Regions from separate parts of the Streptosporangium sp. NPDC051023 genome, predicted to be linked through region 3. Evidence: riboswitches for the same ligand, from Rfam matches in the RefSeq annotation. Region 3 holds a riboswitch; each other region holds the start of a gene.

The links. A riboswitch is a leader RNA that binds a small molecule or an ion and turns the genes downstream of it on or off. The one in region 3 is predicted to bind cyclic di-AMP.
Region 1: another riboswitch for cyclic di-AMP. It lies ahead of AB0395_RS31155 (NlpC/P60 family protein); the one in region 3 lies ahead of AB0395_RS13080 (hypothetical protein).
Region 2: another riboswitch for cyclic di-AMP. It lies ahead of AB0395_RS10265 (hypothetical protein); the one in region 3 lies ahead of AB0395_RS13080 (hypothetical protein).

The regions. Positions count from the first base shown of each region.
Region 1 is NZ_JBFBCE010000058.1:1,627-12,009, forward strand. Features, by position in the region: partial or broken gene AB0395_RS31125 (A/G-specific adenine glycosylase) at 1-219, shown strand, start outside; gene AB0395_RS31130 (TIM barrel protein) at 283-1,233, opposite strand; gene AB0395_RS31135 (ATP-dependent Clp protease ATP-binding subunit) at 1,613-4,120, opposite strand; gene AB0395_RS31140 (Lsr2 family protein) at 4,386-4,718, opposite strand; gene AB0395_RS31145 (RDD family protein) at 6,091-7,134, opposite strand; gene AB0395_RS31150 (amino-acid N-acetyltransferase) at 7,381-7,914, opposite strand; cyclic di-AMP (ydaO/yuaA leader) riboswitch at 8,393-8,545, shown strand; gene AB0395_RS31155 (NlpC/P60 family protein) at 8,560-9,597, shown strand; gene AB0395_RS31160 (LuxR C-terminal-related transcriptional regulator) at 9,966-10,214, opposite strand.
Region 2 is NZ_JBFBCE010000011.1:137,910-148,292, reverse strand. Features, by position in the region: gene ngcE (N-acetylglucosamine/diacetylchitobiose ABC transporter substrate-binding protein) at 1-86, opposite strand, end outside; gene AB0395_RS10295 (class II aldolase/adducin family protein) at 417-1,082, shown strand; gene AB0395_RS10290 (DUF4032 domain-containing protein) at 1,224-2,435, shown strand; gene AB0395_RS10285 (roadblock/LC7 domain-containing protein) at 2,588-2,968, shown strand; gene AB0395_RS10280 (hypothetical protein) at 2,973-3,914, shown strand; gene AB0395_RS10275 (roadblock/LC7 domain-containing protein) at 3,973-4,353, shown strand; gene AB0395_RS10270 (hypothetical protein) at 4,366-4,737, shown strand; gene AB0395_RS10265 (hypothetical protein) at 5,192-5,806, opposite strand; cyclic di-AMP (ydaO/yuaA leader) riboswitch at 6,037-6,186, opposite strand; gene AB0395_RS10260 (lytic polysaccharide monooxygenase) at 6,452-7,360, shown strand; gene AB0395_RS10255 (ATP-binding protein) at 7,497-9,551, shown strand; gene AB0395_RS10250 (response regulator transcription factor) at 9,548-10,201, shown strand; gene AB0395_RS10245 (DUF4253 domain-containing protein) at 10,258-10,383, opposite strand, start outside.
Region 3 is NZ_JBFBCE010000016.1:15,725-26,107, reverse strand. Features, by position in the region: gene AB0395_RS13090 (MarR family winged helix-turn-helix transcriptional regulator) at 1-507, shown strand, start outside; gene AB0395_RS13085 (DinB family protein) at 494-1,000, opposite strand; gene AB0395_RS13080 (hypothetical protein) at 1,255-2,190, opposite strand; cyclic di-AMP (ydaO/yuaA leader) riboswitch at 2,232-2,366, opposite strand; gene galT (galactose-1-phosphate uridylyltransferase) at 2,438-3,517, opposite strand; gene AB0395_RS13070 (DeoR/GlpR family DNA-binding transcription regulator) at 3,514-4,314, opposite strand; gene AB0395_RS13065 (metal-dependent phosphohydrolase) at 4,398-4,994, opposite strand; gene AB0395_RS13060 (TIGR03086 family metal-binding protein) at 5,257-5,829, opposite strand; gene AB0395_RS13055 (AI-2E family transporter) at 6,079-7,134, shown strand; gene AB0395_RS13050 (ion channel protein) at 7,156-8,415, opposite strand; gene AB0395_RS13045 (NAD(P)/FAD-dependent oxidoreductase) at 8,751-10,031, shown strand; gene AB0395_RS13040 (SpoIIE family protein phosphatase) at 10,035-10,383, opposite strand, start outside.

The sequences.
Region 1 (10,383 bases), on a different contig from region 3:
TACGAGGGGCCCGCCCGCAAGGGCCAGACCTATGCGGGCACCGACCGCCAGTGCCGGGGCCGCCTGCTGGCCGTGCTGCGCCAGGCCCACGGTCCGGTTCCCAAGGACGCTCTCGACGTGGTCTGGGACGACGCCCCGCAACGGGAGCGCGCCCTCGACGGCCTGGTCGCCGACGGCCTGGCCGAGGTCCTTGACGACGGCACCTACCGGCTGCCCGGCGGCCCCGGGAGCGAGAGGCCTCGCCAGGAGACCCCAAGAACGGAAAGCACTGGGAAAGCGGCCTCAGGCGGCCAGGCGTAGGCCGAGAGCGGTGAGGTTCGTCCGGGCCCAGTCGAGCTCCTCCGCGAGCATGCTGACCAGGGCGCCCGGCCCCTTCGCCCGCACCGGAACCGCCAGGTCGTGGGTCTCGACCTCGATGTGGGCGGTGCCGTTCACCGCGCCGGAGAGCATCGCGGTGAGGGTGTCCTCGAGAATGGGGCGGGTGCTCGGAAGCTCCTGGCAGGCGTCGCCGAAGTGGTTGTGGACGTGGCCGAGCTTGACGACCGGGGCGCCCGCGGCGGCCAGGCCACGCAGGGCCGCTCCCGGCTCCTCCGCGCCACCCGCGAGGTGGCAGGCATCCAGGCAGACCCCAAGGTGCTCGGAGTCGATGTCGCAGACCCGCTCAAGCGCCTGCTTCGTGGTCTCCAGCACACAGCCCGGCCACGGCTCGAAGCCGACCCTGATCGTCTTGCCGGTGACGCTGTAGAGGCCGCGCAGCTCACGGGAGAGTCGCTCAAGCCGGTGGGTGGCGATGGCGTGCAGGTCGGCGGGCCAGTCGCGGCGCCAGCCGATGGGGATGGTCGAGATGCTGCCGAACTGGACGTCCTGCGGGAGCAGGAAGGCGAGAATCTTCGCCAGTGCCATCGTGTAGCGGTAGCGCTCCGGCTTGGCCCAGTCGGGTCCCGGGCTTTCCTGGTTACGGCCGCCGGTGCCGTTGAGGCTGACGACCTCGAGGCCGCGCTCCTCAAGGGAGCGCCGCAGGCGAACCAGTTCGATCCGGTCGGCGGTGAGGTGGTCGGCGACGCTCGGGGACAGCCAGAGGCCCACGCCCATCCGGGCCACGCCGAGGCGCTTGCGCACCGGGACCGCGTATCTCGTCAGGTGGGCGATCAGGTTCTCCAGGTCCTCAGCGGGATGGACGCCCGCGTTGTAGGACAGGTGAACGAGAGTCCCGTCCTGGTGTCGCAAACGCATCCGATGCCTCCAAGGCGTGTGGTGCTTTCGGGGAAGCGACCCTGATGCCCCGCACCGACGATCGTGGTGTCACGGATCGAGGGACGGCGGGCGCCTCCAGGCCGGGACTCGGCCTGGCTCGCCGAGCATCCCGCGCGGGCACCGTTCTCCGCGTCATTCGCGGAGCTGATTCGCCGGTACGCCGCACGGCTGACCTGGGACCGGCCTCGCCGCAAACGGCACAACATGTGGATCACTTGGTGGGCCCTGACCAGGCTCACTCTACAGAGTGTAGTACTACCCGCGGTGGCGGGATACCTCCTTGCATAACAAATGAGCAGACCCCGCCGTGATGTCTCACGACGGGGCCTGCTCCTACCGCTGACGTGCTCGGTTCCGGTTAGTTCTGGATCGGCTCCGCGATGGCGGCGGCCGAGTCCGGGACGCGGTCCGTGGGCGCGGCTTCTCCGACGAAGGTGAACTTCGCGTCGTCGCCCTCGCCCTCGATGCCGATCTTGACGATCTGGCCGGGCCGGAGCTCGCCGTACAGGATCTTCTCCGACAGCGTGTCCTCCAGCTCGCGCTGGATCGTACGGCGGAGCGGACGGGCACCCATCACCGGGTCGTAGCCACGGTCGGCCAGCAGCTGCTTGGCCTCCTGCGTGAGCTCCATCCCCATGTCGCGGTCCTTCAGGCGCAGCGCCACCTGGGCGAGCATCAGATCCACGATCTGGATGATCTCCTTCGGCGTCAGCTGGTGGAAGACCACGATGTCGTCGACACGGTTGAGGAACTCGGGCCGGAAGTGCTGCTTGAGCTCCTCCTGGACCTTTGCCTTCATCCGGTCGTAGTTCGACTCGGTGTCGTTGGACTTCGCGAAGCCGACCCCGATGCCCTTGGAGATGTCGCGGGTGCCGAGGTTGGTCGTCATGATGATGACGGTGTTCTTGAAGTCGACCACCCGTCCCTGGGCGTCGGTCAGGCGACCGTCCTCCAGGATCTGCAGCAGCGAGTTGAAGATGTCCGGGTGTGCCTTCTCGATCTCGTCGAAGAGGACCACGGAGAACGGCTTGCGCCGCACCTTCTCGGTGAGCTGGCCGCCCTCCTCGTATCCGACGTAGCCGGGAGGCGAGCCGAACAGCCTGGAGACGGTGTGCTTCTCCATGAACTCGGACATGTCCAGCATGATCAGCGCGTCCTCGTCCCCGAAAAGGAACTCGGCGAGCGCCTTGGACAGCTCGGTCTTACCGACACCGGACGGACCGGCGAAGATGAATGAGCCACCCGGGCGGCGCGGGTCCTTCAGACCGGCGCGGGTGCGGCGGATCGAGCGGGACAGACCCTTGATGGCGTCGTCCTGGCCGATGATCCGCTTGTGCAGCTCCTCCTCCATGCGGAGCAGTCGCTGGGACTCCTCCTCGGTGAGCTTGAAGACCGGGATGCCGGTCGCCGTCGCCAGGACCTCCGCGATGAGCTCCTCGGTGACCTCGGCCACGACGTCCATGTCGCCGGCCTTCCACTCCTTCTCACGGCGTTCCCGCTTGAGCTGGAGCTGCTTCTCCTGGTCACGCAGCGCGGCGGCCTTCTCGAAGTCCTGCGCGTCGATCGCGGACTCCTTGTCGCGCCGCACGTTGGCGATCTTCTCGTCGTACTCGCGCAGGTCCGGCGGCGCGGTCATGCGACGGATGCGCATGCGCGAGCCGGCCTCGTCGATGAGGTCGATCGCCTTGTCCGGCAGGAACCGGTCGCTGATGTAGCGGTCGGCGAGCTGCGCGGCGGCCACGAGGGCCCCGTCGGTGATGGAGACCCGGTGGTGCGCCTCGTAACGGTCACGCAGACCCTTGAGGATCTCGATCGTGTGGCTGAGGCTGGGCTCGGCCACCTGGATCGGCTGGAAGCGGCGCTCGAGCGCGGCGTCCTTCTCCAGGTGCTTGCGGTACTCGTCGAGCGTGGTCGCGCCGATGGTCTGCAGCTCACCACGGGCCAGCATCGGCTTGAGGATGCTGGCGGCGTCGATCGCGCCCTCGGCGGCGCCCGCGCCGACGAGCGTGTGCAACTCGTCGATGAACAGGATGATGTCGCCGCGAGTGCGGATCTCCTTGAGAACCTTCTTCAGGCGCTCCTCGAAGTCACCGCGGTAGCGCGAGCCCGCGACCAGCGCGCCCAGGTCCAGGGTGTAGAGCTGCTTGTCCTTGAGCGTCTCAGGGACCTCGCCCTTGACGATCTTCTGGGACAGGCCCTCGACGACGGCGGTCTTGCCGACGCCGGGCTCCCCGACCAGGACGGGGTTGTTCTTGGTCCTCCTGGAGAGGACCTGCATGACCCGCTCGATCTCTTTCTCCCGGCCGATGACCGGGTCGAGCTTGCCCTCACGGGCGGCCTGGGTCAGGTTCCGGCCGAACTGGTCCAGCACAAGGGAGGTCGACGGCGCGGCCTCCTGCGGGCCGCCCGAGGCGGCAGGCTCCTTGCCCTGGTAGCCGTGAAGCAACTGGATGACCTGTTGCCGGACGCGGTTGAGATCCGCGCCAAGCTTCACCAGCACCTGGGCGGCGACGCCCTCGCCCTCACGGATGAGGCCGAGCAGGATGTGCTCGGTGCCGATGTAGTTGTGCCCTAGTTGCAAGGCCTCGCGGAGCGACAGCTCAAGGACCTTCTTCGCGCGCGGGGTGAAAGGAATGTGCCCCGACGGCGCAGACTGTCCCTGGCCGATGATCTCCTCGACCTGCTGACGCACACCTTCAAGACTGATGCCGAGGCTCTCCAGAGCCTTGGCGGCAACGCCTTCACCTTCATGGATCAAGCCAAGAAGAATGTGCTCCGTACCGATGTAGTTGTGGTTGAGCATCCGGGCCTCTTCTTGGGCCAGGACGACAACCCGCCGTGCGCGGTCGGTGAACCTCTCGAACATCTCGTCGCTCCTCACAGAGCGGTCAGGCAGGTCCGGGATATCCGGGCCCTGTCATCCCGCATGGTAGCCCCGACCCGGCGACCGCTCTACGCAGAAGACGTTCCCCGAGAGCAGGGCGTTCACCCTCCATCCAACTACTTACGGGGGGTGCGATGTTCCCGATACGCCGCAAGCGAACGACGTTTATCGGCCGCTCAAACGCGTCATGCGGTCATGGCCGCCACCGGACCCCACCGTGGCCGCCATAACCGCATGATTCAACGATCTAGTGAGCCGCTTCGTACTGCTCGACGATCTTGGAGGCGATTCGACCGCGCTCGCTGACATTAAGGCCGTGGGACTTGGCCCACGCCCGGATGTCGGCGCTCTTCTCTCTCGTGAGTGCCCGGGCGCCACCTGCACGGCGGCGACGAGGGGCGAGCGCGCCGGAACGGCGGGCGCTCTGCACGAAAGCCGACAGGGAGTCGCGGAGCTTCTTCGCGTTTACGTCACTGAGGTCAATCTCATAGCTGGTGCCGTCAAGCGCGAAGGCGACAGTCTCATTGGCCTCGCCCCCATCGAGGTCGTCGATGAGAATCTCCTGGATCTGCTTGGCCATCTACGCAATCCTTTCGCGGAGTATTGTTTCATTCGCTAGCTAAACATATACCCGCAATCGAAGAGCGGCAATTCCAGGAGCCCGGCGATTCTTGCCGGACCCCGGAGGGAGTGGATCAGCTGTTCTGAGACTCAGCCGGATCCCTCCGTTTTGCCGGGCGGCGGCCTGCGGCTTCACTCCGAAGAAGCTTGACAACTCCGTAGATGAAGGCCCCGCCGACGACCACCGGGGGTATCAACGCGGACAATACGTCGTTCATTCGCCCTCGCTCCGCACCGTGGGTAACTTTCGGGGACCATGGAAATTTTGCCGACGACATCCCGGTCACGCTGGGGGGCACGCTCGATCAGTCCTGATCCGTCCACAGATGACCATAGCGTCACCTGCGAGCGGGGGGTGTCACTGGGGCAGCCAGGCTGGCCGCTCACTACCTTAATGCTTCTCTCCAGCTGTCTTACCGGTTGCACTCCGTAAAGCCGGAGGGAAAAAACCTGGCGGGTGAGCATGTGATGATCACTCCGCCGGAAAACCAATGTGGTCCCGGCGCGACGGCCGCGGGGTCACCCGGCTCCCTGCCATGAAACCCCTGGTGAGGAGTGCGACGAGGAGGGTCGAGCGCGCCTTCCACGGACCCGAAGATCGCAACCGGCGGGTTCACCGCCGGAATGCCCTCCGCGTGAAGAACATCCGGATAGATAGTTGTCCTCTTCATCCGGCGGGAGGTCGTGGTTCGACACCACCGGACAGAAGAAGACGGATCTTCCTTGTTTTCTTACCAAGAGTACGTCCTTGTCTGGCATCTAGGACATAGTCGTAGACCGTATAACCACCAAACAGGATCGGCTCTGGAACAACCACGGCAACGCCGCGGCACCCGCGGCGCGATCGGTAAGAAGGTCTTCACCCCCGGGAGGGAAGGTGAAGGGGAAGTCCGGCGGGACAATCCCTTGGAGGACACGAAGATGGCACCGTCCCGGACGCAGGTGTCCCTGTGCCGTCGTCCATTCGTCGTCGAGCGGTCCCCGAACTCCCCGCGACGGGCGTTCTCCCAATGAGGTCCCATAAGGCCGGTCGGGGCGGCCCCATAAGGCTGGGTGGACAGGTGTCCAAAGGCCCGGCACGCGTCGTTCATAGGACGGGGCCGCGAGCTCCTCACGAGGACGGCCCTGCCCCGACGTCTGCGATCCCCGGCGTTTGTCGCCACCGGGGGCGGGTGGACGGCCATAACGCTCCTCACGCCGCCACGAATGGGTTTGCGCTTCCATCGCGCCCGGGCGGGGCGTCGTTACCGGGCACGTTACCCGGCACGTTTCCGGGCACACACGCGAAAAGGGGGCCGGCGGTTCATCCCGCCGGCCCCCTTTTCGTACAACTACTTGGTCTTGACGACCACCGTCGTGGCGACCTTGTCGTGCAGGGTCTGCTGCAACGGCTTGTCCCAGAACTGCCAGAGCACGTTAACCAGCGAGAAGATGTTGAACACGATCCCGAGGATCGGGATGCCGCTCAGCGCGTAAGGGCCGTAGAGCACGCCCGCCCGCTTGACGGCCAGGTCGGAGGAGAGACCGCCCTGGAGCGTGCCCCCGATCCGCACGACCTTGATGCCCATGACCATCTTGCCGACGGTCTGGCCGTTCTGCTTCAGCATCAGGAACTCGTAGGCGATGTAGATCAGGCCCGCTACGAGGGTGGTCAGGAAGCCGGCCAGGAAGGCACCGGAGGGCGCAGTGATCGTCCCGGTCGTCGCGTCGAAGCCCCCCGCGGTGACCAGGACCGCCGCCAGCACAAAACTGATGATCACCGTCGGGATCGCCAGGATGATGCCGTCGATGATCCGGGCCACGAGACGCTGCCACCACTCCGCGAGCGGAGCGGGGGCACCGGGGGGTGTGACCCCCTGCGGTCCGTAACCCTGGTTGTAGGCGGGCGCCTGCTGCCCGTAGGAGGGCTGCTGGCCATAACCGGGCTGCTGACCGTAGTCAGGCTGCTGGCCGTACTCGGCCTGGCCGTAGGAGGGCTGCTGGCCATAACCGGGCTGGGCGGCCTGCTGACCGTAGTCAGGCTGCTGCCCGTAACCGGCCTGCTGGCCGTAGCCGGGCTGGGCGGCCTGCTGCCCGTAACCCTGCTGCTGGCCGTAACCGGGCTGAGCCGCCTGCTGACCGTAGTCAGCCTGCTGGCCGTAGCCGGGCTGCCCGTAGGAGCCCGTACCGCCCTGCTGGCCGTAGCCAGGCTGGGCGGCCTGCTGCCCGTAACCCTGCTGCTGGCCGTAACCGGGCTGAGCCGCCTGCTGACCGTAGTCAGCCTGCTGGCCGTAGCCGGGCTGCCCGTAGGAGCCCGTACCGCCCTGCTGGCCATAACCGGGCTGGGTCTGCCCGGGACCGGTGTTCGGCTGTGAGGCCTCCGATCGATATCCCACGACTGTCACATCGGGATCGAGTTCGCCAGGGGCTCGACCCGCATTCTGTCCGTATTGCGGATGCCCCGACGGTGTGCGGTCGCGGTCGGGATCATCCTGCGGATACGGTGGCTGTCCGGTGCTCACCGCGTCACCTCACTTCGACTGCGCATGTGGCACATGTCAGACTCACATGCTTGCTGGTGCACAACGTATCGACATAGGTATCAACAGTCACCTTTCCGATCAGTCAGCACCTACGTCAATTCAGTTGCCCCGCGGTGTCAGATGGAGCAGCATCCGGGTGTTTCCCAAGGTGTTGGGCTTGACGTGCTCCAGATCGAGGAACTCGGCGACGCCTTCGTCGTAGGAGGCGAGAAGTTCGGCATAGACCTCCGGCGAGACAGGCGTGCCCTGGATCTCCCTGAAGCCGTGCCGCGCGAAGAAATCGATCTCGAAAGTGAGGCAGAAGACCCTGCGCAGGCCGAGGTCTCCCGCGGTGCCGATGAGCGAGGAGACGATGCGGTGACCGATGCCCATCCCACGGCATCCGGGATCGACGGCGACCGTGCGGATCTCGGCGAGGTCCTCCCAGAGGACGTGCAGCGCCCCGCAGCCCACGACGAGCCCGTCCAGGTCGGCCACCCAGAACTCCTGGACGTCCTCGTAGAGGGTGACCGTGGCCTTCTCCAGCAGGCGGGGGCCCGCCCCTGCATAGGTGTCGACAAGCCGCCGGATGGCGCGCACGTCCGGGGTTCTGGCCCGGCGCACCATGATCTCCGCGGGGGCCGTCCCGGGCATCAACCCGCCCCGGGACCGCTTCTCCGCGTCCACGCCCTCGCCTCCGGCCCGCTCCGCGCCCCCGGCCTCGGAGGGGCCCGCCGGACGGGCCACGGCCTCGGGTACGGCCTGCGTCGGGGACTGCTGCGCAACCTGCTCCATGACTGATCAGAGTACGTCCTCGCCACCGTCTATTTACGGCTCGTCCTTAACTCGCCCCCCGGGCTCACCGGATGACCACCCGCGGCCCACCCGCACCCTGTGGATCGGTCCGACGGAGACCGCCGCGATCCGATCTTTCACAGAAGCGCAGACCTGCGGAGACCCTCGACATAAGCGCCCCGGAAAGGTTGAGGGCCAGCGTGGCACATATGTTGATCATGAAATTGTGTGACCTTCCCGTGACATTTCAGTTGTGAAAGCTCTACCGGCTTTGCAGTTCTGGTTGAGCATGAACCTCCAATTGCACTAATGTCCGTGCTCGATGTCAGCACCGTAAAGTGCTGAGCCGCCGAATCCCCGACACGGGGAACCGGGGACCCACCCTCCAGACGTCCCCCGGGGTGAATCCGAAGCGCCGCCGGCGCACTCGGTAGGGCTGCCTCCGGCCCGAACCCGTCAGCTAACCCGGTAGGCGGCCGAGAGAGGAGCCTGTTGGTGAAGCGCATGCGCAACCGTGGGAAAGAGCGCGCGGGCAAACACGCCCGCCATCGAGAACACGCGACGCGCGGGCTGTCGCGCAAGGCGGCGGTCATCGGACTGGCGTTCGCCTCCCTGGTTCTCGGCACTCCCCTGGTGGCCACCGCGGATCCGCAGCCCAGCCTTCAGCAACTCGCCAAACAGGCCGAGAAGCTGCACACCGAGATCGAGACGCTCAGCGAGCAGTACAACGGCGAGCAGGTCAAGCTCAAGCAGGCGCAGCGCGCCGCGGAGAGCGCGAAGAAGACCCTCTCCGTCAGCCAGTCCGAGCTGGCCGCACGGCGCACCAAGGCCACCCTCCTGGCGCAGAGCACCTACATGGCGGGCGGCCTGGCCTCCGCGCTCGCCTTCACGCAGTCGTCCAACCCCGACACCTTCCTCGACCAGGCGACCGCGAACTACGCGCTCCAGCAGCAGCAGGGCGAGGAGGTCGCCCAGGTCAGCAAGGCGATCGAGGCCGCGGAACGCGCGCAGGCCAGCGCCAAGGCCCGCACCGCCGAGGTCCAGGACCTCCTCAAGGAACTCGGCGACAAGCGCACCAAGATCGAACGCCTGGTGACCAAGGTCGAGAGCGACCTGTTCGGCGAGGTGCGGTCACGGGCCGAGCGCAACCGGAGCAGCCGGGTCAGAATCAACGTGCCGATCGTGGGCAGCGGCAAGGCGGCCGAGGCCGCCCGCTGGGCCCTCACCCAGCAGCTCAAGCCGTACAAGTGGGGCGCGGAGGGACCCAACACCTTCGACTGCTCCGGCCTGGTGATGTGGGCCTATCAGAAGGTCGGCATCAGCCTGCCGCACTACACCGGTGACCAGTGGACGGCGGGCACCCACGTCTCCAGGAGCGAGCTCCGCCCCGGAGACCTGGTCTTCTTCTACAGCGACCTGCACCACGTCGGGATCTACATCGGGGCGGGCCTCATGGTCCACGCGCCCCAGACCGGTGACGTCATCCACATCACCACGATCGATAACCGGCCCTTCGCGGGCGGCGTGCGCATCGCCGACTGAGACGGCCTCTGGCACGCCTCCGGCTGAGACAGGCCTCTGGCGCGCCACCGACGGATAGGACGTACACGCGCCACCGACGGATAGGACGTACAAGGGCAAAGCGCGGGCCAACGCGCCCGCCGGGCCGGAGCACGGCCCTGAAGCGCGATCAGAGGCCGCAGGAGGCCCGTACGGCGGCCGGGGGACCCCGCCACTCGAAAGGGGCTGAGAGGCCACACGAGGGCTTGAGGGGAGTCACCCGCCGCATCTCCCTCGTAGGCGGCCGCGGCGCGGGAAGTCCCAGCCTCTCGGGCGGGAAGCCCGGGACCGCCAGAGGGGAAGCCCAAGACCGCCGGGCGGGAAGCCCGGGACCGCCGGGCGGGCGTGACCTAGATCAGCCGTCTGCGGGCGGCCCAGGCCACGGCCTCGATCGCCGTGGCGACGCCGATGCGGTCGCAGATCCCGCGGAGCCTGCGCCGGACCGTCCGACCGCTGATGTCGAGACGACGTCCGACCCGGTCAACGGTGACGCCCTTGGCCAGCTCCGCCAGCAGCACAAGGTCCTCGTCGCTGAGGCCGATCTCGCCCACGACCAGGAGGCCGTCGCCGCGACGGGAATCCACTTCGGGATATGCCATCTGGAGTCGCTCCCCCCGCACCTGCTAAGTGAGGCGTGAGTCGTCTGGAATCAATGCCGCCCGTCAGGAACGGTAAACGGCTTGTTCAAAGGTCGTCAAGTTCCACTTCTTCATAGAGGTAGCAGACGCTGTTGACATAGCGGGCGCTACGTGAAGTACTCATGATATG
Region 2 (10,383 bases), on a different contig from region 3:
GGCCCTGCGACCAGAGCGGTCAGGCCGATCCGGCGGAGCATCTGCCGCCGGGTGATATCTCCGGGCGTACCGGCCGAGTTGGACATTGTAACCCTCCTGGGCGGGGGATCAATTAGGAAAGTTTCCTAAACGTTTGCCTGAAGGTACGTAGCCCCAGACTCCAGCGTCAAGGGGTCGCAGCCGGTCTAGACCGAGCCGTGATGTCCTCGCGACATATCCGGTAGCAACGAAGCAGCAAAGTAGTCCGGACCTTGACAGATTGGCACACAGTACCTGATACCTCACGCGCCGCCATTGACTCATGACCTGCACACAAGTAAAGAATCCAGGTTCTCCGGCAAGCTATCGATAGGGGCCGGTCTAGACCAGATAATGGTGGTTTGCCGCGTACTACCGCAAGACCCTACTTTTGGGACATGTTGCTGGCGGAGCAGCGTCGGCTGCTGTGTGAACACGGCCGGATGACGGTCGAGACCGGACTGGTCATCGGAACGTCGGGAAACCTCAGCGTCCGCGCCGGTGACCTGGTCGCGGTGACGCCCGGCGGGATCGCCCTCGATCGCCTCGAACCCGAGGCCTGCCCCGTGGTCGACATCGAGGGACACCTGGTCGAGGGAGAGCTCCAGCCGTCCTCGGAGACCCCCATGCACCTGGCGGTCTACACGGCGACCGGCACCGCGGCCGTGGTGCACACCCACTCGACCTTCGGCACCGTGGTCGCCACGACCATGACCGAGCTGCCGCCGATCCACTACAACACGATGCTGCTCGGCGGCACGGTCAGGGTGGCCGAGTACGCCACCTACGGCACCCCCGAGCTGGCCGCGAACGTCAGGGCCGCCCTCGGGGACAGGCGCGCGGTGCTGCTGGCCAACCACGGAGGGGTGACCCTCGGCGACGACCTCCCCCAGGCCTTCGAGGCGACCAGGCTGCTTGAATGGCTGTGCGAGGTCTACGTGCGGGCCAGAGCCGTCGGGGAACCTAGGACACTCACCGAGGAGCAGCTCTCCGCCGTCGTACGGCGGGCATCCCACACCCCCGTCTTCCCCCGCCGCGAGAGCAGCGAGAATCGCGAGACCTGAGCGGAACGCCAGAACCGAGCAGAACAGGACATCCGGTCCTAGGAAGGGCCGGGGAGCACCTCTCCCCCGTCTCTTCTCGCCTTTCCAGGCCCCGAGCCCACCCGGGCCCCCTCCAGGACCCCCAACGTGAGGATTGACGCGATGCCTCTCCAGCTCACCGGAACGCCGAGCGACCCCGACCTGATCCGCCTGCCCTGGGACGTCCCCCTTGAGGAGTGGCCGTCTCACCACCTGGTGTCCCTGCCGCGTGGCATCTCGCGGCACGTGGTCCGCTTCGCCAGGCTCTCCGGCAAGGTTTACGCGATCAAGGAGATCAGCGAGTACTACGCCAAGCGCGAGTACCGTCTGCTGTGGGACCTGGGCAGGATGGACACCCCCTCGGTCGAGCCGGTCGCCGTGGTCACGGGCAGGACGGACGCGAACGGGGAGCCGCTCGACTCGGCGTTGATCACCCAGCATCTGCAGTTCTCCCTGCCCTACCGGGCGGTCATGTCGGGAACCGTCCGCCCCGAGACGCTCAACCGGCTGCTCGACGCGCTGGCCGTCCTGCTGGTCCGGCTGCACCTGACCGGCTTCTACTGGGGTGACTGCTCGCTGTCGAACGTGCTGTTCCGCAGGGACGCGGGCTCCTTCGCCGCCTATCTGGTCGACGCCGAGACCGGCGAACTGCACCCCATGATCAGCGAGGGGCAGCGTCTCCACGACATCGACCTCGCGCACACCAACATCTTCGGCGAGATGCTCGACCTCCAGGCGGGCGACATGCTCCACTCCTCGATCGACCCCGAGGAGGTCGCCGACTCGGTCTGCGCGCGCTACCACGGGCTCTGGGGCGAGCTGACCTCCGACGAGATCATCGAGGAGGTGGACTGGCACATCATCGACCAGCGGATCCGCAGGCTGAACGACCTCGGCTTCGACGTCGCCGAGATGATGGTCCGCCGCAAGGCGGGCACGGGACGGCTGATCGTCCGGCCCAAGGTGGTCGACGCCGGTCACCACCAGCGCAGGCTGCTCAGGCTCACCGGGCTGGACGTCGAGGAGAACCAGGCAAGGCGGCTGCTCAACGACCTCGACTCCTTCCGGGTCTCGCAGGGCCTGCGCCACGAGGACGAGGCGATCGTGGCCCACCGGTGGCTGGCGGAGGTCTTCCAGCCGACGATCGATGCCGTCCCCGCGGAGATGCGACGCAAGCTGGAACCCGCCCAGATCTTCCACGAGGTGCTCGACCACCGCTGGTTCACCTCGGAGGCGGCGGGGCACGACGTCGGACTGCCCGCCGCCGTGGAGTCGTACGTGAAAAACGTTCTTATTTACAAGCCAGACGAAAAGGCGCTCATCCCTGACGAGTAGAAAATATCCCCTACTCCGTAGGAACAACCTCCTACCGTGACGCTGATTCCTCTTCCTCTTTATATCTGACTTTTCATGAGGACACCCGAATTCAGGGTGATATCCCTACGCTGACCGGGCGACGTTGTGAAGTCGTTGGCGAGGGAGATCCCGTGCTCGGAATCGAAGGCTGCCTGACTGAGGTCATGTCCATCCCCGGCGCGCTGGACGCGATCCTGATCGATCAGACCAGCGGGACCGCCGTCGCGGCCGGCGGCCTGAACCGCCATCTCGACGTGGAGAGGTCGGCCGCCGGACTGAGCGAGACCCTGCGGGCGATGTTGGACGGGCTCACCACGACCTCCGCCAACGAGATCGTCCGGATCCGTGATGTGATCATAACCACCGATGACGGACACCATTTACTGAAACCGCTTGAAACGGTATTCGATGGCCCTCTAGTGATTTATGTCCGCCTCGATTCACAGCGCTCCAACCTGGCCCTGGCACGCCATCGACTTCAGGCGCTTTCCGGCCGCCTGATAACGACCTGAAGCCATGCCCACAACGCGGAACCTCCTCAGCGAACTGGCCGCCGACCGGGCGACCGGCGCCCTCCATCTGGGCGGAGCCGGGACGTTCTACCTCACGGACGGTCACGTTACCTGCGCGGAGAGCCCCGTCGCCCCGCGGGTCGAGGACCTGCTCGCCGCCTGCGGCAGGGTCTCGGACCAGGCCGTACGGCAGGCCATGCGCGCCGCGGCCGAGGGCAGGCTCGGCGGCGAGGTGCTGGTCACCCAGGGCGTGCTCACCAGGGGCGAACTGGAGTTCTGCGTGCTCTGCGCGGTGCTCGACGCCGTGTACTTCCTGTTCGACGCCCCGGAGCACGGAGCGAGGTTCCGCCGGGGAGAGCGGCACTGGCTCGGGCCGCAGTGGTACTTCGACATGACCGGACTGCTCCGGGAGTACAAGAGAAGGAGGACGCAGTTGGACCGGACCTGGCCGTCCGCCGATCTGGACGCGCTCCCGGTTGTCCCCGTCGGCCGCGTGCCCGCGCAACGGGTGGTCCTGACCTCCCTCCAGTGGGAGGTCGTGGTCGGCGCCGACTCGACGGCGACCCCCGCGGACCTGGCCCACCGGCTGGGACGCCCCGCGTACTCGGTGCTGCTGGCCGTACGGCAGCTCGCCGCGGCCGGGCTCCTCCGTGTTCCCAGGGGCGAGATCACCGCCGCGCCCGACCCTCCCGCCGCGCCCACCACGCCCGGCGCCCTGGACGACACACCCATCACGCGCGGCGCCCTGGACGACGCCCCCACCCGGCCCGACACGCGCGTGGGCGCACTGCCCAGACGGGTCGCGGGCACCCGCGAGATCAGGGACGCGGTCGCGGACGGGACCGACACCGCGGAGGCGGCGCAATGGCTCCCCCTGACGACGGGGGACCCCGCCGACGTGGCCCTGCTCATCCGGCTGAAAAACGCATTGGAGGCACTCACATGAGCTCGGTCCGATGCCAATAAGGCTGCGGACACTGAAGAGGACCGGAAGGAGGGTGCCAGTGGAACTGCGCGACGAGGTGCGCCGGGAGATGACCCTGCTGCGCGAGCGGATACCGGACGTCGACGGAAGCGTCGCGTGCAGCGTCGACGGCCTGACCATAGCCAGCGACCTGGATCGGGCCTCCGAGCAGACCGGTGCCCTTTCCTCCGCGTTGCTGGCCCTCAGCCGCCGGATGGCGGACATGGTCGGCAAGGGCGCCTTCGAAGAGACGCTGATCTCCGGCACCAACGGCTACGCGGCCTTCTACGCGGCCGGACCCAAGATCGTCCTCACAGTCCTCGCCCGCCCTGGGACCAACCTCGGGCTGCTGCGGCTGGAGGGGCGCAAGACGGCGGCGAACCTGGCCGCCATCACATCTCGCACATGGACAACCCAGTGACCGGAGGCATGAATGGGCAACATGGACATCTCCCTCAAGGAGATGATGGCGATCGACGGGGCGGTCGGCTCGGTGGTCGTGGACTACAACAGCGGCATGGCGCTGGGCGCCCTCGGCGGCTCGAAGGACCTCGACCTGCAGATCGCGGCGGCCGGTAACACCGAGGTCGTCAGGGCCAAGATGCGGACCATGGAGTCGCTGGGCATCAAGGACGGCATCGAGGACATCCTGATCACGCTCACCAACCAGTACCACCTGATCCGCCCGATCACCGGCAGGAACGGCAAGGGCCTCTTCCTCTACCTGGCGCTCGACCGCACCCGGGCCAACCTGGCGCTCGCGCGGCACAACCTCCGCGGCATCGAGGAGAGGCTCGAGATCTGATCCTCCGGTACGGCACGTCCCCGGGAGGCGCGGGCCGTACCGGAGCTCCCCCTCCCCCGAGGCGGTGAGCGGCGTCGACCGCGGCGACGAGTCCGTCAGATCACGCGGAACAGCACGTCATCTGACGAAAAGAACAAGAGCGGGCACCCGTTTGGGTGCCCGCTCTTGCTTTTCCAGGGGGTGCGGGGGTTCGCCGGGGGGGCGGGGAGGTGGGGATCCCTCGGGGGCGAGGACCGCCGGGGGACGCGGAGCGGGGGGGTGGGGGTGGGGGAAGGAGGGCCGGAGGCGGAGCGGGGACCCTCGGGGCGGGGGCGGGGGCGGGGGCGGAGGCGGAGGCGGAGGCGGGGATGGGGATCCGGGGGGTTCGGGGGGTTTCCGAGGGTGGGGATCGAGGGGTGGGGATCGGGGGGAGACGAGGACGGGGGATCCTCCGGAGGTCTCCCCCGGCGGGAGCCTAGGGGCGCGCCGCGTCGGCCAGAGCGGTCGTCGGGGGCGCGGCCGGGTTGTCGTCCATGACCTTCCAGGCACCGCTGGCGTACGCGACGGGGTAGTTCTTCTTGCCCACGCCGTCGCCCCACTTGGTGATGACGTAGTCGACCTTGATGTGGCCCGCGCCGTCGACGCCGTCAACGCCGAGCGAGCTGGAGTTGAAGGTGCCACCGGTCAGGTCGGCGAAGGTCTTGGCGTCGAGGTCGATCATGACACCGCTGCTGGAGGGCACACCGGGACCGCGGTCCCCGACGAAGAACTTGGCCTTCTTGCCCTTGTAGATGACGTACCCCTCGGTGAACAGCGGCCAGCTCGGGCTCGCGATCATGCCCTTCTGCATGGGCTTGCCGCTCGCGGGCAGGCCGGTGTCCCCGGCGCGGCCCGAGGAGTCGTCCCAGAAGTAGGAGGCCTTGGTAGAGCCCTTGAGCAGGGCGGTCTCGGAGGCGGCGGGAGCGGTGGATCCGGTGCCGGTGTCGGCCGCGGCGGGAAGCGCGGAGACGACGCCGGCGGAGGTGAGGACGCTCGCGCCCAGCAGAGTGGCGGCGATCAGGCGGTTACGCAGGGCAAGGGAGAAACGCATAGAAAACAGGCTCTTTCGCGAGGGAACAGGACAGCCTCGTGCGCCAAACGAAGAGAAGGCACGGGCGTGAGCGCTCACAGGGAAGAGAAGTCGCAGCCGGAGAGACCGGACGCTACGCGGAGCGCGGTGCGAGGTGGGGTGCCGCGGTCAGGCGCGGCGGAAAAGTCTTAGTAGATCCGCACGAGTGCGGTGCTTGCCGGCACGAAGGCAACAAAGCGATCCATGAGGGGATCTCCTCTCCATCTCGTCTACCGGGTTAGCTGACGGGTTCGGGCGGTGGAGTTGCCCTACCGCCGCAGGTTCGCGGCGGATTCACCCCAAGAAGTGGGTCCCCGGCTCCCGTGACCCCTCAGGGCTTCGGGATTCGACGTCTGCCGGCCGCTCCTTCTCGTGAAGGGCAAGTCACCGACTGAGAACAACTAGGACACTACCCACCAGAAGGTGTCAAAGCAAAACAAAAGCCATGAAAACCCCAGAAGATCTACCTTCAATGCCCAAGAAAGGGGCATTGGCCACCCCTTGACCTTGCTCCTTCCTGGGCGTTAAGTTCATTGAAACTGTTAGGAAACTTACCTAATAATTTCCTAGTGAACATGCCTCTGACCTGCAGGTTCTCCCTCTTACCCCCCGAAGGAGACACTCTCCATGAACAAGCGAAGGATCGGCCTGACGGTGGCGGCCGCAGCCGCCGCTCCCGCCCTGCTGGCGACGGTGATGGTCAACTCGGCATCCGCCCACGGCTCGATGGGAACGCCCGTCAGCCGGGTTTACGCCTGCTATCTGGAGAATCCGGAGTCGCCGGACACCCCCGCGTGCAAGGCCGCGGTCGGCCAATGGGACACCCAGCCGCTCTATGACTGGGATGAGTTGAACATCGGCACCGCCAACGGCAAGCACAGGGAGATCATTCCCGACGGGCAGCTCTGCAGCGCCGGGCGCGCCAAGTACCGGGCATACGACGCGCCCCGCACCGACTGGCCCTCGACCGCGCTCCCGACCGGAGGCGGCCCCTACACCTTCCGCTACCCCTACACCGCCGACCACCCCGGCACCTTCGAGATCTACATCACGAAGGAGGGCTTCAACCCGCTCCAGCCGCTGAAGTGGTCGGACCTGGACACCACGCTGCTGGCGAAGGTGCGGAACCCGTCCAAGGTCAACGGCGAATACGTCATCCAGGGCCAGCTGCCCGCGAGGACGGGCCGCCACATCGTCTACTCGATCTGGCAGCGCTCGGACAGCGCCGAGGCGTTCTACACCTGCTCCGACGTGACCTTCGGCAACGTGTCCACCCCCACCCCCACCCCCACCCCCACCCCCACCCCCACCGTGACGCCGACCGCGACCCCGACCGCGACCCCCACCGTGACACCGACGGTGACGCCGACCCCGACCCCGACCTCGACCACCTCCCGGCCCTGGGCGGCCGGTGTCTCCTACACCGCGGGGAACCTGGTGACCTACGGCGGCGCCACCTACCGGTGCCTGCAGCCGCACACCTCCCTGCCCGGCTGGGAGCCGTCCAACGTCCCCGCACTCTGGCAGCGCCTTTAGAACCCTGTAGAACCCTTTAGAACCCTGTAGAACACAGCACCGTCTGGACACCGCGCCGCCCGGAGAGCAGTGCCCGTACGGGCGGCGCGCCTGCGGGACCCGCGAGCGGCGCCCGGTCCCGCAGTACCGTGGACGCGTGCTGATAGTCCTCGGCTGCGCGGTGCTCGTCGTGGCGCTCTACACGCTGGCGCTGTACGGCACGGCCGGAACCGCCGCACTCGGAGCGGTCGCCGTCACGCTGGCCGTCGCGATCGTGATCGGCATAGACGGCGGGAGCGTCAGGGGGGGCGCCGGGTTCGGGACACTCACGGCGGGCGGCTCGGCCGTCGTGTGGTCCCTCGGCCGCTCTCACAGACGCCGCAGGGCGGGCCGTTCCGCGCTCGCCGCCTACCGCGCCGCCTCCGCGGCCGTGCCCCGCCTGGCCGCGACCGTCGAGCGCGACCGGATCGCCGCCGAGCTCCACGACGTGGCCGCCCATCGGCTCACCGGGATCGCAGTCGCCTCGGCCGCCGCCCTGCGACTCGCCGATCCCGCGCTCACCTCGGAGGCCACCGCCCACGCCGCTGAGGCGGGCCGCCTGGCCGTCGCGGAGCTCGACCGCCTGGCCTCCCTCGACCGGCGCGGCGAGAGCGCGACCCTCGCCGACATCGACACCCTGGTCGGCGGCCATCCCGGAGTGGCCTACCATCGCGCGGTCGCCTCCGTACCGCCCGAGGCCGCCGCGCTCGCCTTCCGCGTGGTCAGGGAAAGCCTGACCAACGCGATGCGCTACGCCACCGGCGCCGCCGTCCACGTTCGCATTGAGAGCCCCGCCGGAGCGGGGCGGCTGGTGGTGACGGTAACCGACGACGGCGCGCCGGCCGCCGTCGACGGTCTGGGCTCCGGGACCGGTCTGGCCTCCCTCGACCGGGCGGTGCGCGCCCTCGGCGGCACCCTGACCGCGGGCGCCGGGCCCCCGGGTTTCGGGACCACAGACACCGGGACCACAGACGCCGGAACCGCGGGCGGCTGGACCGTCAGGGCAGTGCTCCCCCTGCCCTCGCCCCCCGGCGAGACGGCCCTGCCCGTGCCGCGCTCGTTCTCCCTCACCACCCTGTACGGCATGGCCCGCCGGGGCGATCACCCGCGACGCGCCACGGAAGGCTGGCGGGGAGCGGCGGCCCTGGACTGGGCCCTGGTGGTGCTGGCCGTGGCGTTGCCCGCGGGGATGGGGCTGCTGTACACCGACGTGCCGCCGCCGTTCAAGGCCACGGCGTCGGGCATGCTGCTCCTGGTCCTGCTCATACTGCACGCCGTACCGCTGAGGTGGCGGCGCCTCGCACCGAAGCCGAGCCTGGCGGCGGCGCAGGGGGTGCTGTTGGTCTGGCTGGCGTGCGACGCGGCCGGGCTGACCGCGCCACACTCCGCGCAGCTGGTGCTTGAGTGCTGGTGGGTGGAGCTGACCCTGCTGTACACCGTCGGCGCGTACGGCTCCCGCGGCTGGCCCGCCCCGATCGTGGTGGCGGGGCTGGGCGCCTTTCCCCTGGTCGAGGGGCTGACGGGGCCACCGATCGCCGTCTGGGCGACGCTGACGGCCGCGTTCGCCGTGCCAACGGGCATGGCGTGGGGAGCGGGCGTGCTGGTCGGCAGGCGCAGGCGCAGGCGGCGGGACGCGGCGGCGCTGGACCGGGACAGGCTCGACCTGGAGGCGGCCGAGGCGGCCAGGGCCGAGCGGGGACGAATCGCGGCCGGGCTTCGCCGTACCGCGGGGGCACGGGCCGAGGCGGTGGTCAGAGCCGCGGAGGACCGACGGCTCGACCTGGTCCTCACCGAGGCGAAGGCCGGGCTCGGCGCGCTCAGGGAGCTTCTCGACGAGCTTCGCGGCGCCCCCGAGGGTGATCCGGCGGACGACACGCCTCCCCCCGTCGTCGCCGGGATCGCGGCGCTGGCCACCAGGCGGCGCGCCGTCGTCAGGTACGCGGGAGCGCGCCGCCCGCTGCCCGCCGCCGTCGAGGTCGCCGCGTACCGCGTCGCCGAGGCGCTGCTGGCCGACGGGGAGACGGTGACGGTGACCTACCTTGAGGACGGCCTCGCGCTGTCCGGCCCTCGCGGGGCCAGGAGGGTGCGGGCCATGGCGGACGCGGCGGGCGGTACGGTCGCCGAGACAGATGACAGGGTGCGGGTGTGGCTGCCGGAGGTGTTCCCAGCATGATTCGGGTGACGATCGCCGACGACCAGGCGGTGGTCAGGGTGGGGATCACGGCGGTGCTCGACGCGGAGCCCGACATGACCGTCGTCGGCCAGGCCGCCGACGGCGAGACGGCGATCGCGCAGGCCACGGCTCTGCTTCCCGACGTGGCCGTGCTGGACATCCGGATGCCGGGAGTCGACGGGCTCACCGCGACGGCCAGGATCACCGCCGAGGTCCCGGGGACGAAGGTGGTCGTGCTGACCACGTTCGGCCTGGACGAGTACGTGTTCGCGGCGCTGCGCGCGGGAGCTGCGGGGTTCATGCTGAAGGACGCGGACCCTGAGCGGATCATCGACGCCGTCCGGGTGGTGGCCGGGGGCGACGCGCTGCTCGACCCCAGCGTGACCCGCAGGCTGATCGACCGTTTCACCGGCGAGCCCGGCCCTGACGACGCGGCCCGCGTCTGCGGCCTGACCCCCCGCGAGACCGAGGTCCTCCTCCACGTCGCCCGTGGCCTGTCGAACGCCGAGATCGCGACCGCCCTGGGCATCAGCCCCTCGACCGTCAAGGATCACGTCGCGGAGATCCTCGCGGAGCTCAGGGTCCGCGACCGCGTACAGGCCACGATCGTCGCCTACGAGGCCGGACTGATCCGTCCCGGGATCCGGTGACCCCCGGCGTGACGTTCCCCCTGCCCGGCCACACCCCGGCGACGCCACCGAGGTGATCAGTCCCACCAGAACGACCAGGCGTTCCTGCCGGTGATCTGCTCGGCGTAGTCCATCAGCGTGCCCGAGCTGTAAATGACGCTGTCCGGGCAGAACGTCCAGTGCTCGGCGGCGACGTGGAGGGC
Region 3 (10,383 bases):
GCGATCGACGTGGCGCTGTTCCGGCTGCGCCGGATCTGGGCGCGGCCGCTGCGCACGCGCAAGGCCGCGGACCCGCAGCGGTCGGTGCAGATGTCGAACGTGATGGTTGTGCACGCCGTGCACAAGCTGAGCCTGGACGTTCCCGAGGTGACCGTCGGCGCGGTCGCCGAGCAGTTGGACGTCGACCCCTCGACCGCCAGCAGGCTGGTCAACGACGCGATCGGCGCGGGGTTCGTCGAGCGAGAGGAGTCCGAGGTGGACGCCAGACGGGCCCGGCTGAGGCTGAGCCCGAGGGGACGGCGTGTCCTGGAGGTGGTCGTCGCCTCCCGGCGGACCTACGTGGACGGCCTGATCGCCGACTGGGACGAGGCGGATCGGGAGACCTTCGCCAGGCTGCTCACCCGCTTCGCCGAGGCGAGTGCGGCCTGCCCGCCCGATCTGGCGGGCCTCGACCGGCTCATCGCGGAGGCGATCGAGGAGACGGCCGCGAGCACTACTCTCCAGTGACGCCGTCGATCTGCTCGCGGATGATGTCGGCGTGGCCGTTGTGCCGGGCGTACTCCTCGATCATGTGGACGAGGATCCACCGCAGCGAGACGTCCTCTCCTCCGCGCTGCTGCCCGCCCAGGGTGTCCAGGGAGAGCCCGGTGTAGAGCTCGCGGACGCCCTCGATCTCGGCGCGCCAGCGGGTGAGAGCCTCCTCGGCCGTGCAGGAGTCCAGCCGGTCGAAGTCACCGTCGGGATACTGTTCGTTCCAGTAGAGCGGCGGGTTTTCCTCACCGTTGAGGATGTTGCGGAACCAATAGCGCTCCACCTCGGTGATGTGGCGGACCAGGCCCAGCAGGGACAGCGTCGACGGTGCGCAGGGGCGCAGGCTGAGCTGTTCCTGTGACAGCCCGGCGCACTTGACGGCCAGGGTCTCCCGGTGCCAGTCAAGCCACGCGTACAGCATGGTCGCCTCGTCGGCGATGAAGGGCGGATCAATGCGGTCATCGGTCACGGGATCCAATCCTGTCCCGGGGCGCGACCGTTGTCATGCGGTTTTACCGCGCCCGCCCCGCGCCCGCCCCGCGCCCGCCCCGCGCCCGCCCCGCGCCCGCCCTGCGCCCGCCTCGTGCTCCGAGACGCCTGTCCGAGGAGCCGCTGGGGCGCGCATGTGATCGTCGTCAGTCACCGCCCGCCCCCTTCGTCCCGGAGCCCGGAGGCGACGGGAGCGACGAGGGCGGCGGAGGTCCGGGTCTTCCCCGCTCGGCGTCAGTACATCGAGATGTGGACGTGGTCGTAGTGGTTGGCGGTGATGCCGCCCCGGTTCGACATGGCACGCCAGCCGGAGCCCGTGTTGATGCGCTGACGCCAGATCACGTACTTGACGCCGAGCCTGTCCTTGTTCTTGAGGGCCCAGGCGGCTATCTCGTCGCCGAGCCTGACGTTGTCCGCCGTGGGCAGGGAGCCGCCGGTGCTCATCATGAAGTCACAGGCGCGGCCGAGCGGGTGCTCGCCACCGTCGTTCTCCGCCCGGTAACAGCCCACCTCGTGGGGCAGCTTGAAGGTCTGTCCGATGGTCTCGCGCATGATCCGCGTGCGGTCGGTGATGTTGTCCTCGCCGGTCGGCAGCTGGGGAGCCCAGCTGCCGTCGGAGCGGCGCCCGCTGCCCGTGGGAACGAGTTGGTCGAGCTTGTCCTCGATAGCGCGGATCACCTTCTCCGCGTCCGCACGCTGGATCTGCACCGCCTTGGCCTCCTGTCCGATCTGTTCGGTGAGCAGGGCCGCCTTGTCCGCGGCCTGTTTCATGAGATCCCGGCTTCTGGCGAAACCCTGCAGGTAGGCACTCTGCTGGGCGGTGAGCTGTTCCATGACGGCGGCGCCGCCCATGGTCGGGGCGAACAGCATGGAGGGCAGATCGAGAGTGCCGCTCTGGTAGCGGAGCTGGGCGATGGAGTCGACCTGCCTGCCCGCCTCCGCGTAGGCCTCCTCGGCTCTGCGCAGGTCGGCTCTGGCGGCCTCCTCGGCTTTCTGTGCTTTTCTCAGCGACTCCCGCTTGGCCGCGTAGGCCTCGATGAGCCTGTCGACCTTCTTGGTGAGCTGGGCCAGCTCGGTGCGGAGCTGGGACTCCTTCGGCTTGGGCGCGGCGTTGGCCGTGCCCGCCGCGCCGAGGGTGAACGTGAGGGCCGAGACCAGGGAAACGGTCACGACCGCATGGCGACGGAACATGGGGGACAGAGCCGCCACAGCTCTCCTCTCCTCACGCCGGCCGGGTTAGCTGACGGGTTCGGGCTGGAGGAAGCCCTTCCACCGAAGTGGTTCACCCCAAATGCATGGGTCCCCGGCTCTCAGGCGAGGCGCCTGAGATTAGGCATATCGAACTGTTTGTCCGATGCGTGAGGATAGTAGTGGTAAATGAGAGGTCATGCGACCCCAAGACGAGACCAAGTGGTGATCATTTCGTGATAACGGCGCGCAGGCGCCGGGCGGTCTCCTCGGGGAGGACGTCGTTTACGAAAGCCCCCATGGCCGACTCGGACCCGGCGAGATATTTGAGTTTGTCCGGTGCGCGGCGGATGCTGAACAGTTCCAGGTGCGCGTACGACAGCTCCCGGCCGATGTTCACCGGCGCCTGGTGCCAGGCGGAGACGTACGGCATCGGCACCCCGAAAAGTCCGTCGAGGCGGCGCAGCACCTCGGTGTAGAGCGGCCCGAACGCCGCGCGCTCCGCGCGGTCGAGCGCGCCGAGGCCGGGCACCTGGCGGTGCGGATAGAGGTGGACCTCGACCGGCCAGCGGGCCGCGGCGGGCACGAACGCCGTCCAGTGCTCGTTCGCCGCGACCACGCGGATCCCGGCCTCCCGCTCCGCGGCGAGCACGTCGGCGAAGAGGTTGCCTCCGGTTCGCTCCCTGTGGCGTCGCGCCGCGTCCAGGGAGAGCCGGGTACGTGGGGTCACGTAGGGGTAGGCGTAGATCTGGCCGTGCGGGTGGGCCAGGGTGATGCCGATCTCCGCTCCGCGGTTCTCGAAGCAGAACACCTGCTCGACCCCGGGCGTCGCGGAAAGCTCCGCCGTACGGTCGATCCAGGCCTCCATCACCAGTTCGACCCGGCCGGGTGAGAGCTCGGCGAAGGAGGAGTCGTGCTCCGGGGTGAAGCAGACGACCTCGCACCTGCCCACGCCGGGCCGGACCTCGCTCAGGCCGCCGACCTGTGAGTACGTGCCCAGGTTCGCGGAGAAGGAGGGGAAGCGGTTCTCGAAGACGACCACGTCGTACGAGGGGGAGGGAATCTCGGTCGGGCGGCCGGGGGCGGACGGGCACAGCGGGCACTCGCTGGCGGGCGGCAGGAACGTGCGGTCCTGGCGGTGCCCCGCGACCGCGATCCACTCCTCGGTGAGCGGGTCGTAGCGCAGCTCGGAGGCGACGGGGCGGGGTGGCAGATCGCGCTCGTCGGCCGCGCTGCGGTCCGCGTCGTCCCGCCGATCGAAGTAGAACAGCTCGCGTCCGTCCGCCAGCCGGGTAATCGTGCGTTTCATCGGTCCTGTGCCTCGCTCTCCCGCCGCGACTCGGTGACGACGAGCTCGCCGACCCTGGCGGCGAGCTCGTCGCAGGCCTCTTCCGCCAGGCCCGAGTCGGTGATCAGGACGTGGGCCTCGGTCAGCGCGGCGATCGTGCTGATCCCGACCGTCCCCCACTTGGTGTGGTCGGCGGGCACGACCAGGCGGTGCGCCGAGGCGACCAGCTCACGGTCGGTCTCGGCCTCCAGCAGGTTGGGCGTGGTGAACCCGGCCCGGACGCTCATTCCGTGCACGCCGAGGAACAGGGTGTCCACGTGGAGCCCCCTGATGGCCGCGACGGCCACCGGGCCGACCAGCGCGTCCGACGGGGTGCGCACTCCTCCGGTCAGCACCACGGTGCGGTCGGCGCGCGGGGAGCGGTGGAAGACCTCGGCGATCCGGATCGAGTTGGTGATCACGGTCAGCTCGGGCACGTCGACCACGAAGTGGGCGAGCGTCCAGGTGGTGGTCCCCGCGGAGAGCGCGATGGCCGTGCCGGGCCTGACGAGCCCGGCTGCGTGCCGGGCGATCGCCTCCTTCTCCGGCTGCTGGCGCGCCGACTTGGCGGTGAATCCGGGCTCCTCGGTCGAGCCGGGCCCCGCGGCCGTTGCCCCGCCGTGAACCTTCTCCACAAGGCCGCGCTCGGCCAGCACCTCGAGATCCCTGCGGATCGTCATGTCGGACACGCCGAACTCGCGGACCAGGTCGGCGACCCTGACCCCGCCGCTGCCGCGCACCCGCTCGAGAATCGCCTGCTGCCGCTGCTGGGCGAGCATTGACCCACTCCTTAATCCACCAGATTCCAGCAAATTACCACAGAAGAACCTGGGTGAGATGTTGGTTCATGGGGAATAATCGCTCACAGTCGCTCAAGCTCGGCGTGGATGTTCGCCCGTGCCCGCGCCTCGAAGTCGGCGATGTGGAAGATCACCGGAAGGTCGAGCAACGAGCGCAGCACGGCGGCCCTGCCCTCCCTGAAGGCCTCGTCGGGGACGAAGGAGTACTCCTCGCGCACCGCGGCCGTGTAGGCCGCGTAGTCCTCGGGGGAGGAGGCCAGGATCGCCAGGTCGGCGTCGCACAGCACGGCCCCGTCGGCGTCCCCCGGCTCAGGGGCGTGCGTAAGCGTGAGCCTGACCAGCCTGGCGACCGTGCCCACCGCCTCCGCGGGCATCCCCAGCTCGGGGAGCGCGCGCTCGGCCAGCCTGGCGCTGCGCTCCTCGTTGTCGCCGCGCCGGGGATCGTAGACGGCATCGTGGAACCAGGCCGCGAGCCGTACCAGGTCCGGATCGACCGCGTGGCCGGCCAACGCGTCGATGTGGGCCAGCACGGCCTCGAGGTGTGTCGCCGTGTGATATCTGCGGTGCGGCTCGCCGTACCGGGAGATCAGTTCCCTGCCGAGGTGGTCCGCCTCGGCTCCGGTCAGGGACCGCCAGCGGTCCATCAGCTTCTCGCTCATGCGAAGGAAGCCTAGAAGCACCCCCGCGCCCGTGCTCCGGCGTCCGCACGGCGTCGTTCCTTGGGCCTTGTACGGCAGCCGCTCCGGGAGGAACGTGAAAGCCGGACCCCGGGAAAACTCGGGCGGGTCCGTGAGAGGAGTGGCGCGCATGGGCAAACGAGCACGCAAAAGCCGTGCCCGCAGGAAGCGCAGGGCCAACCACGGCAAACGCCCGACGGCCCGTTAGCCGAGACCGTCCCGGGGGTGAGGAGTCCCGAGCCCGTCAGCCGCGGCGGCCCCACGAGGCGAGCAGACGGGTCTGGGCGTCGGTGTCGGAGGAGACGGGCTGCTGCTCCCCGATCACCCCCGCCTGGCGGTAACCGGGCTCCGCACCCGTGAACCACGTCGCGCAGGCCTCGACCAGTTCCGGATCGAGCCGCTCGTCGGCGCCGATCGCCCTGGCCAGGTCCCAGGTGTGGATGAGGGCGTCCGCGAACAGCTCGGTGACATACTCCTTACCGGGAACGTCTCCGAAAGACAGGCGTGCGACACGGGCCAGGGCCCCCTCGTCGCACGCGGCCTGGACGGCGGCGACCGCCGAGGTGTCGAACGCTTTCAACGGGTCGTCGCCGAGCAGATCGCCGTCGAAGGCGTCGCCCACCTCGGCGGCGGTCCGTCCGCCGAGCAGCTCGGGAGCCCATAGGTTCTCGCCGACCACATGGTTGACCAGGGCGCGTACGTCCCAGTCCACGCAGGGCGTCCTGTTCTGCCACTGTTCGGGGGTGATCCTGTGCACGAGAGCGCCGAAATCGTCCAGCGCACGGCGGTAGGCCTCGCGTATGTCGATGGTCATCATGCCCTCCCCAGGTCCTCATCTCGACCGTAACTCCTGGGAGGCCAGTAGTCATCGCGCTTGTAGGGCGTGACCGGCGATACGGGCCGTACCGGACGGCTGGGGCATCGGGGCATCGGGGCGCCGGGTGGTGTTCGGCGGTGCCGTACGGGGCTGTTCGGTGCAGCGCGGTGCCGCGCGGTGCTGTGGCCGCCGTGCGGCGTTCCGGCGCGGTGAGCACTCCATGCGAGCAGGTCGCGACATAGTGTCAGCATGGTGCAAGCGACCGCGGGTGCGGGAACGTCACGTGGCCTGAGACTGCTGGTCGGAACGGCGGCCACGGTGGTCGCACTGGCCGGGGTCAGGGCGGTCGCCGGCATCGCGGGCCCGGCCTTCCTCGCGCTCGTCCTCATCATCGCGGTCAGCCCGCTGCGCGCCTGGCTGCGCCACAGGGGCGCGAGGACATGGGTGCTGGTCACGGTCCCGCTGCTGACGATTCTCCTGCTGCTCATCGTGCTGGTCGGTTCACTGGTCGTCTCGGTCGCGCAGCTCGTGGCGCTGCTCCCGGCCTACGCCGGCCGATACCAGCAGTTGATCGGCTCGATCACCCGGCAACTCGCCCACCTGGGCATCACCCAGGAGCAGGTCAGCGCGATGCTCGGCAAGCTGGACCTCGGTTCGCTGATCGGCCTGGCGCAGGGCTTCCTCGGCGGCCTGCTCGGCATCGGCTCCGCGTTCGTCGTGATCGTGCTGCTGATCTTCGGGATGAGCCTCGACGCGCCCCTGACGCACGACGCGATCAGAGCTCTCGGCTCCGCGCGGCCCCACCTGGTCGAGGCACTGGGCGGGTTCGCCAGGGGAACCTGCAACTATCTGATCGTCTCCACCGTCTTCGGGCTCATCGTGGCGGTCCTGGACGCCATCGCACTGTGGATCATGGGTGTGCCGCTCCCGCTGCTCTGGGGACTGCTGGCGTTCATCACCAACTACATCCCCAATGTCGGGTTCGTCGTCGGGCTCGTCCCGCCAACGCTGCTCGCGCTGCTGGACTCGGGACCGGGTGCGGCGCTCGCCGTCGTGGTCGTCTACTCGGTGCTGAACTTCGTCATCCAGTCGCTGATCCAGCCCAAGTTCGTGGGCGAGTCCGCGGGCCTGTCGACCACGATCACCATGCTGTCGCTCTTCGTGTGGGTCTATGTGCTCGGCGCCCTGGGGGCGATCCTGGCGGTGCCGCTCAGCGCCTTCGCCCGCGCGCTGCTGATCGACGCGGACCCGGAGACCCGCTGGGCCATCCCGCTGGTCAGCGGGCACGCCCCCACCCGCGGATAGCCCGGGGCTGAGGTCCGGGGGTCACGCGGGCTCGCGAACGATCATCTTTGGCCTTCCCGTCACGATCAGCCAGGTGGGCAGCAGGACGACGCACAGCACGGGCAGCAGGTCGATGTCGGCCGCCACGACGGCTGCCATGAACAGGCTCAGCCAGCCCTGCTGGGTGATCGCCAGCACAACGCCGAGGACCGCGCAGGCGACCGCCAGCGTCACCGGGACCGCGGGGGCCAGGGTGCTCGCCAGCAGCCCGAGCGTGACCCCGACGAACACCGCGGGGAAGATCCGCCCGCCCACGAACGCGCAGGTGGCGGCGACCAGCAGCGCGACCGTCTTTACGGCGGCGATCAGCGCGAGTCCGCCGGCGGTGTAGGCGGCGACGTCCGCCGTCAGCTCCTTCATCTGGGTGAGGCCCTTGAACAGGGTGATCCGGCCTCCCACGACGCCGAGCAGGCCGAGTACCAGGCCGCCTGCGGTGAGCCGCGCGACCGGATGGCCGAGAAGACGGAAGAACCGGTGCACGTGCGGGAACGCGTAGACCGCCGCCAGGCCGAGCAGCGTCCCGCAGACCGCGACGACCGCCCCGGTGACCAGGTCGGTCAGACGCGCGCCCGCGTAGTCGGGAAGGCCGAGAGACATCGTCGGGCTGGCGACGACCACCGTCGTCACCGCACCGGCCCCCGCCGAGACCAACGGTGCGAACAACCGGTCCCAGAGTTCCCCCTCGCCCGGTGAGGTCATCGCCTCTGACAACAGCAGCGCGGCGGCGACCGGGGTGCCGAACAGCGCTCCCACGGTTCCCGCCGCCGCCAGTCCCAGCCAGACGCGATGAGTGACATCCGGCAGCAGCCGGGTGCCCAGGGCGATCGCAAGCGCGACGTTGGTCGCGGTGACCGGGTTCTCCGGACCGAGACTGACCCCTCCGGCGAGGGTCAGCACCGCCGCCACGAGCATCCCCGGTACCACGACCGGTGGCAGTGGCCGCCCGATCAGCTCCTCGGTCGCGGGATCGGGGCCCGAGGGCACTTTCCACAGCAGCAGGCCGACGGCCACCCCGGTGAGAGTCAGGACGCCTACCGTCCACCACCCCGTGGAGCCGTCCACGCCCAGCAGGGCAGGCAGGCCCTGCCAGAGGGCCTCCTGCAGCCGCTCCGACAGATGGTCGATCACCAGCAGGAGCAGGCTGCAGGCCGTGCCGACCACCAGCGCGGGCAGGACGAGCGACAGCAGGGCCCGCGCTCCCGGTGCGTTCGCCGCCCCCACATGTCCCCCCGGCCAGACCATGTCATGCGACGCACCGCCATGCCATGCGTTGCCCGGCTCCTACCCGGCGCCCCCTATCCCGCCGGGAGCAGGAGCCTAAACGAATCTTTGCCGCGTGCGCGGCTGCGTGCTCGGCTGTGTGCGCGGCTGCGTGCGCGGCTGTGTGCTCCATGCCCGCCTGCACCCGGTCCTCTCACGGCTCTTCGCGAGTCCAGGGAACGGCTCAGGGGGGTGGCGCCGCCGTACATCTGCCTCTGGCGATACGGCCCGCGGCGCGGATCGTGCGGACGGGCGGCGGGGGAGGGGAGCGGAGTGCTACCGCCGCCCGTCCGGTCGGCAGTGGTCGATAGTGAGGTATGACGAACTCGCGAGTGGCGATCATCGGCGGTGGCATCGGCGGCCTCTGTCTCGCGCAGGGGCTGCGCGGGGCGGGCGTGGACGTGACGGTCTATGAGCGAGACCGCACCCCCGCCGACCGGCTCCAGGGCTACCGCATCCACATCGACCCCGCGGGCGCCCGCGCGCTTCACGAGTGTCTGCCACGAGAACTGTGGGAGGCGTTCCTGGCGACAGCGGGCAAGAGCGGGCAGGATTTCGGCTTCCTCACCGAGAAGATGGGACGCCTGCTGCTGCTCGAAACCCCGCACAGGCCCGACCCGCTGGACAACCACCACTCTGTCAGTCGGATCACGCTCCGCCAGGTGCTGCTGTCCGGGCTCTCGGACGTCGTCAGGTTCGGCAGGATCTACGAGCGCTACACCCGTGAGCAGGACGGCACCATCACCCTGCACTTCGCCGACGGGACAGCCGAGACCGCGGACATCGTGGTGGCCGCGGACGGCGGCAACTCACGAGTCAGGAAGCAATATCTCCCACACGCCCCGCGGATCGACACCGGCATCCTCACCGTCGCCGGCAAGTTCCCGCTCACCGACGAGACACGCGACCTGGTCGCCCCCCGGCTCTGGCGGGGGCCGAACATGGTCATCCCTCCCAAAGGATGCGGCATGTTCACCGCGCCCCAGGAATTCAACGACATCGAGGAGATCAAGTACCTCGGGGGCTCGGTCCCGACCTCGGGGATCGGGCGCACCGAGCAGCCGGGCGCGCTGTTCGACAACACCGGCGACTACGTCATGTGGGTCTTCGGTGCGGCGGGCGGACGTTTCCCCGACGGCCTTTCCGGCATGACCGGCGAGCACCTCAGGGACACCGTGGCCCGGATGATCGCGGGCTGGCACCCCGACCTGCGGCGGCTGGTCACCGACTCGACCCCGGAGACGGTCTCCCTGCTGCCGATCCGCACCTCGGTGCCGATCGCCCCCTGGCCCGCGACGAACATCACCCTGCTCGGCGACGCCGTGCACAGCATGACCCCGATGCGCGGCATCGGAGCCAACATCGCCCTGCGTGACGCCTGCCTGCTCGCCCGCGCGCTGAGCGGCGAAGGGGACCCGGTCACGGCCATCGCGGGCTACGAGGCCGAGATGCGCGAGTACGGCTTCGCCGCCGTGCGCAGATCGCTCATGGCGGCCAGGCAGTTCGTCAACGAGAGCCGTCTAGCCAGGGGCGGCTTCAGAACGGCCCTGAGGGCGGCCCAGCGGCTGCCCGCCCTCAGGCGCAGAGCGCTTTCCTGACCTTCACGGTAACCGCTGCTCAACCCAGACGACCTTGCCCTTCTCGGTCGGGCGGGAGCCCCACCGGTGGGCGAGCCAGTTGATAAGGCTGAGCCCCCGGCCCGTGTCGTCCTCGCTGCCCGCATCACGCATGACCGGCAGCACCGAGGAAGAGTCGGTCACCTCGCACACGAGCGTCGGGCCGCGCAGCAGGCGCAGCCCGACGCCGCCCGAGCCGTGCTCGACGGCATTGGCGACCAGCTCGCTGACCATGAGCTCGACGGTGTCTGCGATCGCGTCGAGCCGCCATTCGGCGAGCGTGGCGCGCACGAAGGCGCGGGCCCGCCCCGCGGAGCGGGGTTCTGAGGGAAGC